Pseudoxanthobacter soli DSM 19599: one gene and its partner. The protein of the gene in region 2 binds, or shares a complex with, the protein of the main gene of each other region. Links are inferred from orthologs where the notes say so. Each region holds a gene or a part of one and is shown on either strand. Other genes may lie near its edges.

The links.
Region 1: the proteins of mfd (region 2) and uvrA are in contact, whole or in part, in a crystal structure (PDB 4DFC), measured with the Escherichia coli proteins. The link is inferred for Pseudoxanthobacter soli DSM 19599 from one-to-one orthologs.

What each region holds. Positions count from the first base shown.
Region 1 is NZ_FRXO01000001.1:67,585-71,104, forward strand. Bases 30-3,483 are described here. They hold uvrA (excinuclease ABC subunit UvrA), read right to left. Parts: upstream 3,143-3,483; coding sequence 230-3,142; downstream 30-229. UniProt on the Escherichia coli protein: The UvrABC repair system catalyzes the recognition and processing of DNA lesions. UvrA is an ATPase and a DNA-binding protein. A damage recognition complex composed of 2 UvrA and 2 UvrB subunits scans DNA for abnormalities.
Region 2 is NZ_FRXO01000001.1:708,409-712,599, forward strand. What follows is about bases 2-4,126. They hold mfd (transcription-repair coupling factor), read right to left. Parts: upstream 3,742-4,126; coding sequence 202-3,741; downstream 2-201. Other genes in these bases: BUF17_RS02975 (VOC family protein), read left to right, coding at 2-158; BUF17_RS02985 (FAD assembly factor SdhE), read right to left, coding at 3,798-4,106. In the rest of the region: more of BUF17_RS02975, read left to right, coding at 1-1. UniProt on the Escherichia coli protein: Couples transcription and DNA repair by recognizing RNA polymerase (RNAP) stalled at DNA lesions. Mediates ATP-dependent release of RNAP and its truncated transcript from the DNA, and recruitment of nucleotide excision repair machinery to the damaged site.

The sequences.
Region 1 (3,520 bases), 640 kb from region 2 along the record:
AGCGGTGGCCGCGGCCCGGCGCCTGCGTCGCCGGGAGTTCGGGGCAAAGCCGGACCTCCGCGCGATTCCTCCCGGATCGCACCGATTTGTGGAACCGCGGCGATAGGTCGGAAACGGCCGGAGGGCCTGAGCGCGGCGGATAAGGCGCGGCTGGGTCGCCCGGGCGCGCGCCGGCCGGCGGATTGTCCCCCGCCGCGACGGTCCAACAAGCCGCTGGTCGCGCGGCGCCTTATTCCGCGGCGTTCGCGCGTCCGGCGGGGCGGCGGGCCAGAAGTTCGGCGAGGAAGGTGCCGGTGTGGCTGCGCTTGCAGGCCACCACCGCTTCCGGCGAGCCCGCGACGACCAGTTCGCCGCCGCCGTCGCCACCCTCCGGCCCGAGATCGAGCACCCAGTCCGCCGTCTTCACGACCTCGAGATTGTGCTCGATCACCACCACCGTGTTGCCCTGCACCACCAGCTCGTGGAGCACCTCGAGCAGCTTGGCGACGTCGTGGAAGTGCAGACCGGTGGTCGGTTCGTCCAGAATATAAAGCGTGCGTCCGGTGGCGCGGCGCGACAGCTCCTTGGCGAGCTTGACGCGCTGGGCTTCGCCGCCCGACAGCGTCGTCGCCTGCTGGCCGACCTTGATATAGCCGAGCCCGACCTGCCGCAGCGTCTCCAGCTTGTCGCGCACCGCCGGCACGGCCGAGAAGAATTCGGCGCCCTCGTCGCAGGTCATGTCCAGCACGTCGGCGATCGACTTGCCCTTGAACGTCACTTCCAGCGTCTCGCGATTGTAGCGGCGGCCCTTGCAGACGTCGCAGGTGACGTAGACGTCGGGAAGGAAGTGCATCTCGATCTTGATGACGCCGTCGCCCTGGCAGGCTTCGCAGCGCCCGCCCTTGACGTTGAACGAGAACCGGCCGGGGCCGTAGCCGCGCGCCTTCGCCTCCGGCAGGCCGGAGAACCACTCGCGGATCGGCGTGAAGGCGCCGGTATAGGTCGCCGGATTCGAGCGCGGCGTGCGGCCGATCGGCGACTGGTCGATGTCGATCACCTTGTCGAGGGCTTCGAGACCCTCGATGCGGTCGTGGGGAGCGGGGTTCTCGCGCGCGCCGTTGAGGCGTCGCGCCGCGGCCTTGAACAACGTCTCGATGATCAGCGTCGACTTGCCGCCGCCGGACACGCCGGTCACGGCCGTGAACAGGCCGAGCGGGATCTCCGCCGTGACGTCCTTGAGGTTGTTGCCCCGGGCGCCGATGACCTTCAGCATCCGGCCTTTCTTCGGCTTGCGGCGTTCCGCCGGCACCGCGACCTCCTCGACACCGCTGAGATAGCGTCCGGTGAGCGAGTTCGGATTGGCGATGATCTCGGCCGGGGTGCCGCGCGCCACGATGCGGCCGCCGTGCACGCCGGCACCGGGCCCGACATCGACGACATAATCGGCGAGCCGGATGGCGTCCTCGTCGTGCTCGACCACGATCACGGTGTTGCCGAGATCGCGCAGCCGCTTGAGGGTATCGAGCAGACGGGCGTTGTCGCGCTGGTGCAGCCCGATGGAGGGCTCGTCCAGCACGTAGAGCACGCCGGTCAGGCCCGACCCGATCTGGGAGGCGAGGCGGATGCGCTGGCTCTCGCCGCCGGACAGCGTGCCCGAGGCGCGCGACAGCGTCAGATAATCGAGGCCGACATCGACCAGGAAGGTCAGGCGCTCGCGGATTTCCTTGAGGATGCGGCCGGCGATCTCGAGCTGCTTCGGCGTCAGCAAGGGCGGCAGGCTCTCGAACCACTCCTGGGCGTGGCGGATCGAAAGCACGCCCGCCTCGCCGATATGGCGGCCGGCGATCTTCACGGACAGCGCTTCCGGCTTCAGCCGGTAGCCGTTGCAGGCCGGGCAGGGATGGTCCGACTGGTAGCGCGACAATTCCTCCCGCACCCAGTCCGAATCGGTCTCGCGCCAGCGCCGCTCGATATTGGTGACGACGCCCTCGAACGTCTTGCGGGTCTGGTAGGAGCGCAGGCCGTCGTCGAACACGAACGTGATCGGTGTCTTGCCGGAGCCGAACAGGATGGTGTCGCGCACCTCCTGCGGCAGCTCGGCCCACGGCGTCGTCATCGACACGCCGAAATGGGCCGCGATCGCCTCAAGCGTCTGGTTGTAATAGGGAGAGGTGTTGCCGGTGCGCGCCCAGGGCAGCACCGCGCCCTGCTTCAGCGAGAGGGCGGCATCCGGCACCACGAGATCGGCCTCGAACGACAGCGTCGTGCCGAGCCCGTCGCAGGTCGGGCAGGCACCGAACGGATTGTTGAACGAGAACAGCCGCGGCTCGATCTCCGGAATGGTGAAGCCGGAGACGGGGCAGGCGAACTTCGACGAGAAGATCACGCGCTTCGGGCTGCCGTCGGCTTCGGTCTCGCCGGCATATTCCGCAACGGCGATGCCGTCGGCGAGGCCGAGCGCGGTTTCCATGCTGTCGGCGAGGCGGCTCGCCATGTCGGCGCGCACCACCACGCGGTCGACCACCACGTCGATGTCGTGCTTCAGCTTCTTGTCGAGCGCCGGCGCGTCCTCGATTTCGTGGAAGGTGCCGTCGATCTTGACGCGCTGGAAGCCCTTCTTCTGCAGGTCCGCCAGTTCCTTGCGGTACTCGCCCTTGCGGCCGCGCACCATCGGGGCAAGCAGGTAGAGCCGCGTGCCTTCCGGCAGCGCCAGGATGCGGTCGACCATCTGCGACACGGTCTGGCTCTCGATCGGCAGGCCGGTCGCGGGGGAATAGGGAATGCCGACACGCGCCCAGAGCAGGCGCATGTAGTCGTAGATCTCGGTGACGGTGCCGACGGTGGAGCGCGGATTGCGAGAGGTGGTCTTCTGCTCGATGGAGATCGCCGGTGACAGGCCGTCGATCTGGTCGACATCCGGCTTCTGCATCATCTCCAGGAACTGGCGGGCATAGGCCGAAAGGCTTTCGACATAGCGCCGCTGGCCCTCGGCATAGATGGTGTCGAAGGCGAGCGACGACTTGCCGGAGCCCGAAAGGCCGGTGAAAACCACCAGCTTGTCGCGGGGAATATCGAGATCGACATTCTTGAGATTGTGCTCGCGCGCGCCGCGAACCGAGATCCGGCGCCCTTCGAAGTCCCCGCCGGTCGGGTGCGTGCCCATTTCCGCTCCCGCGTCCCCGCTCCCTTCGCCGCCCCGCGTCAGGGCGTCGGCGGCCGGCTCGAACAGGGCGTCCGTCGGCGCGGTCGCCGCCTTGCGGGCAGACGACGCGGAGCGCGCCGGGCGCGAGGCTCGGTTCGACGAAGATTCGGGCATCGGTTCGATCCTTCAGGCGCGGAAGCCGGCCTTCCGATTGCGCGGGACCGCGCCGGACCACCCCTCCGACCCGGAGGCTGCTGGTCGGCGGAGGTGCCGCGGCCGGTCGCGGGACACCGTCAACTTAAGTCGTCATGCGAACAAAGCAAGCACATCGCGCGAAATTTCGTGCGTCGCGGCGGCCACGGTCGCCGGCCGCGGCGCATCGGCCGCATCGCGGGAAGG
Region 2 (4,191 bases):
TCGAGGTCGACGATGTCGACCGTCGCGCCGCCCTGTTCGCGGAAGCCGGCGGCTGCGTGGCCCGGGCGCCCTGGGACATTCCGAATGTCGGCCGCATCGCCGTCGTGCAGGACGCCGGCGGGGCCTATGTCGGCCTGATGAAGCCCATCGCTCGCTGAGCAAGCGGAAGGCGGCGGCCGAGCGGGCGCCGCCTTCTTCGGTTCACGCCGCTTTCTTGGTGCCTTCCTCGGCGAGCCGGACGAGCTTCACCAGCACGGCGGCCGTGCCCTTGAGCCGGTCGTCGGGCTTCGCCCATTCGCGCGAGAGCACGACGCGATGGTCCGGCCGGATCTTCGCCAGCACGCCCTGCTCGCCGATATAGCGGACGAGCCCGACGGGGTTGGCGAACACGCCACCGCGGAACGCAATGACGACGCCCTTCGGCCCGGCATCGATCTTCTCGACATTGGCCCGGCGGCAGAGGCCCTTGATGTAGACGATCCTGAGAAGGTGCTCGACCTCCTCGGGCAGCGGCCCGAAGCGGTCCACCATCTCGGCGCCGAAGCTGTCGATCTCGGCCGGCTCGGCGATGTCGGCGAGGCGACGGTAGAGCCCGAGGCGCAGTTGCAGGTCCGGCACATAGTCTTCCGGGATCAGCACCGGCGTGCCGATGGAGATCTGCGGCGACCAGCGCTCGTCGGTCTCGTCCTCGTCGCCTCCGGCCTTGAGGTTGGCGACCGCCTCCTCCAGCATCGACTGATAGAGTTCGAAGCCGACTTCCTTGATGTGGCCGGACTGTTCGTCGCCGAGAAGGTTGCCGGCGCCGCGGATGTCGAGATCGTGGCTGGCGAGCTGGAACCCGGCGCCGAGCGTGTCGAGCGATTGAAGCACCTTGAGACGGCGCTCGGCGGTCGCCGTCATCGGCTTGCCTGCCGGTACGGTGAACAGCGCGTAGGCGCGCGTCTTGGAACGGCCGACGCGGCCGCGCAGCTGATAGAGCTGCGCCAGACCGAACATGTCGGCGCGGTGCACGACCAGCGTGTTGGCGGAGGGGATGTCGAGGCCGGATTCGACGATGGTGGTCGACAGCAGCACATCGTACTGGCCGTCGTAGAACGCGTTCATGATGTCGTCGAGCTCGCCCGGCGGCATCTGGCCGTGGGCGACCGCGACCTTCACCTCGGGCACCGTTTCGTCGAGGAACGTCTTGGCCTCGGCGAGGTCGGAGATGCGCGGGCAGACATAGAAGGTCTGGCCGCCGCGGAAGCGCTCGCGCAGCAGCGTCTCGCGGATGACGAGCGGGTCGAACGGCGAGATGAAGGTGCGCACCGCCAGCCGGTCGACCGGCGGCGTCGCGATCAGCGACAGCTCGCGCACGCCAGTCAGGGCCAGTTGCAGCGTGCGCGGGATCGGCGTCGCCGACAGCGTCAGCACGTGCACGTCGGCCTTGAGTTCCTTCAGCCGCTCCTTGTGCTTGACGCCGAAGTGCTGCTCCTCGTCGACGATGAGAAGGCCGAGATCGCGGAACTGGATGCCCTTGGCGAGCAGAGCGTGGGTGCCGACGACGACGTCGATGCTGCCGTCCGCAAGCCCCTTCTTGACCTCGGACTGCTCCTTGGCGGTGACCAGCCGAGAAAGCTGGGCGAGCTTGAGCGGCATGCCCTGGAAGCGGCTCACCACGGTCTTGAAGTGCTGGCGCGCCAACAGCGTGGTCGGCACGAGGATCGCGACCTGATGGCCCGACATGGCGGCGACGAAGGCCGCGCGCAGCGCCACCTCGGTCTTGCCGAAGCCGACGTCGCCGCAGACGAGACGATCCATCGGCCGGCCGGCCGAGAGGTCCTCGACCACCGCCTCGATGGCGGCGAGTTGGTCCTCGGTCTCGTCATAGGGGAAGCGGGCGACGAATTCGTCGTAGACGCCTTCGGCCGGCGCCATCACCGGCGCTGCCCGCAGCATCCGCGCCGCCGCGGTCTTGATGAGCTGCTCGGCGATCTCGCGGATGCGCTGGCGGATCCGCGCCTTGCGGGCCTGCCAGGCGCCGCCGCCGAGCTTGTCGAGCTGGGCGTCGTTGTCCTCGGAGCCGTAGCGGGTGAGAAGCTCGATGTTCTCGACCGGCAGGAACAGCTTGTCGCCGCCGGCATAGACGATCTCGAGGCAATCATGCGGATGGCCGGCGGCCTCCACGGTCTTGAGGCCGACGAAGCGGCCGATACCGTGGTCGACGTGGACCACGAGGTCGCCCTGGGAGAGGCTGGAGGCTTCCGTCAGCGCCTCGGCGCCGCTCGACTTGCGGCGCCGCTGGCGCACCAGCCTGTCGCCGAGAATATCCTGCTCGCCGACGACGACGAGGTCGCCCGCCTCGAAGCCGGTCTCGACGCCGAGCACGGCGAGCGCCACCACCTCGCGCGGCAGCCCGTCGATCTCGGACCACGCCTCGACCGGCTTGACGGCGCCGAGGCCATGATCGGCGAGGATCTGGCCGAGGCGGTCGCGCGAGCCGGCGCTCCAGGACGCGAGCACGATGCGCCGCTTCGCCCGCCGCAGGTCGACGATGTAGGACACCACCGCGTCGAACACGTTGGCGCCGGCCGCCCGCTCGGCGGCGAAGGTGCGGCCGTGCCTGGCGCCCATGTCGATGACGGGACCGCTGAGCGCGGTCTCTGGCACCGAGAACGGCGACAGCCGCAGCCGGGTGTGGCCGGCCATGGCCGCGATCCAGGAATCCTGATCGAGATAGAGGCTTTCGGGCGCGATCGGCCGGTAGGGCACCTCGCCGGCCGCCTGCTTCGGGCCGGACAGCGTGGCGCGGCGCGCCTCGTAGTGATCGAGCGCCTGCTTCAGCCGCTCGCCGAGCACCTCGTCCACCAGCGGATCGAGCACCAGCGGTGCCGCGCCGAAATAGGCGAACACCGTGTCGAGCCGCTCGTGGAACAGCGGCAGCCAATGCTCCATGCCGGGAAAGCGCCGACCCTCGCTGATGGAATGGTAGAGCGCGTCGGAGCGGTCCGGTGCGCCGAACGCCGCGACATAGGCCTGGCGGAAGCGGCGGATCGTATCCGGCGTCAGCACCACCTCGCTCATCGGCATCAGGTCGACGCGGGTGAGCTGGCCGGTGGTGCGCTGGCTTTCGGGATCGAAACGGCGGATCGATTCCAGCGTGTCGCCGAAGAAATCGAGCCGCACCGGCGCCTCGGCCCCAGGCGCGAACAGATCGACGATGCCGCCGCGCACCGCATATTCGCCGGCGTCGCGAACGGTCGCCGTGCGCAGGAAGCCGTTGTCCTCCAGCCAGCGTACCAGCACGGAGATGTCGACGCGATTGCCGACATGGGCGGAGAACAGCGCGGCGGCGAGATCGTCGCGCGCCGGCACGCGCTGGGACGTGGCATTGACGGTGGTGAGCACGATGCGCGGGCGGGACGGACCGCCCTTGGCGGGAGGCCGGGCGAGCGAGGCCAGCGCCGCCATGCGGCGTGCCGCCACGACGGCGGACGGCGACACCCGGTCATAGGGCATGCAGTCCCAACCCGGCAGGTGGATCAGCTCCGCCTCGGGCGCGAACACCGCGAGGGCTTCCGCCATCGCCGACAGCCGCACGCCGTCGCGCGCGACGACGACCAGCGAAGGCCCCTCGCCGCCCCGCGCGAACGACGCGCGCGCGAGATCGGCGACGACGAGGGCGTCGTAGCCGTCGGGCACGGCGGAGAGGGTGGCGTCGCCACCGTGCGCCAGCAGGTCGGCGAAGCTCGGGCGGGTCATCGGGCGCACGGGTGTCGAAGCCTCACGGGTGGCAAAGTCTCACAAGTGGCGAAGTATCAGAGGTCATAAAGCCCCTTGGCGATCTCGGTTCCCGCATGGAACGCGAGAAAGTCGGCGAAGATCGCCGTGTCGTGCTCGGGGTCGATCGGCATCCGGCCGACGACCCAGCCGAACAGGGTCTGGTCGGGCACGTCCATCAGCGCCTCGAACACGGCGAGCTGGTCGTCGGACCAGCCGACGATGCGGGCATCGACATAGGAGCCGAGCAGCAGGTCCATCTCCCGCATGCCGCGATGCCAGGCCCGGAACAGCACCTTGCGGCGGCGCGCATCGACTTCGGCGCTGGTGACGGATGTGCCGGTCATGGAAGCTGAACTCCGCTGCGGCCCCGAACGAACGGGGAACCGCTGCGGTCATAGCGCCGTCGGGCGCGGCTGTCAGCAGGCGTTT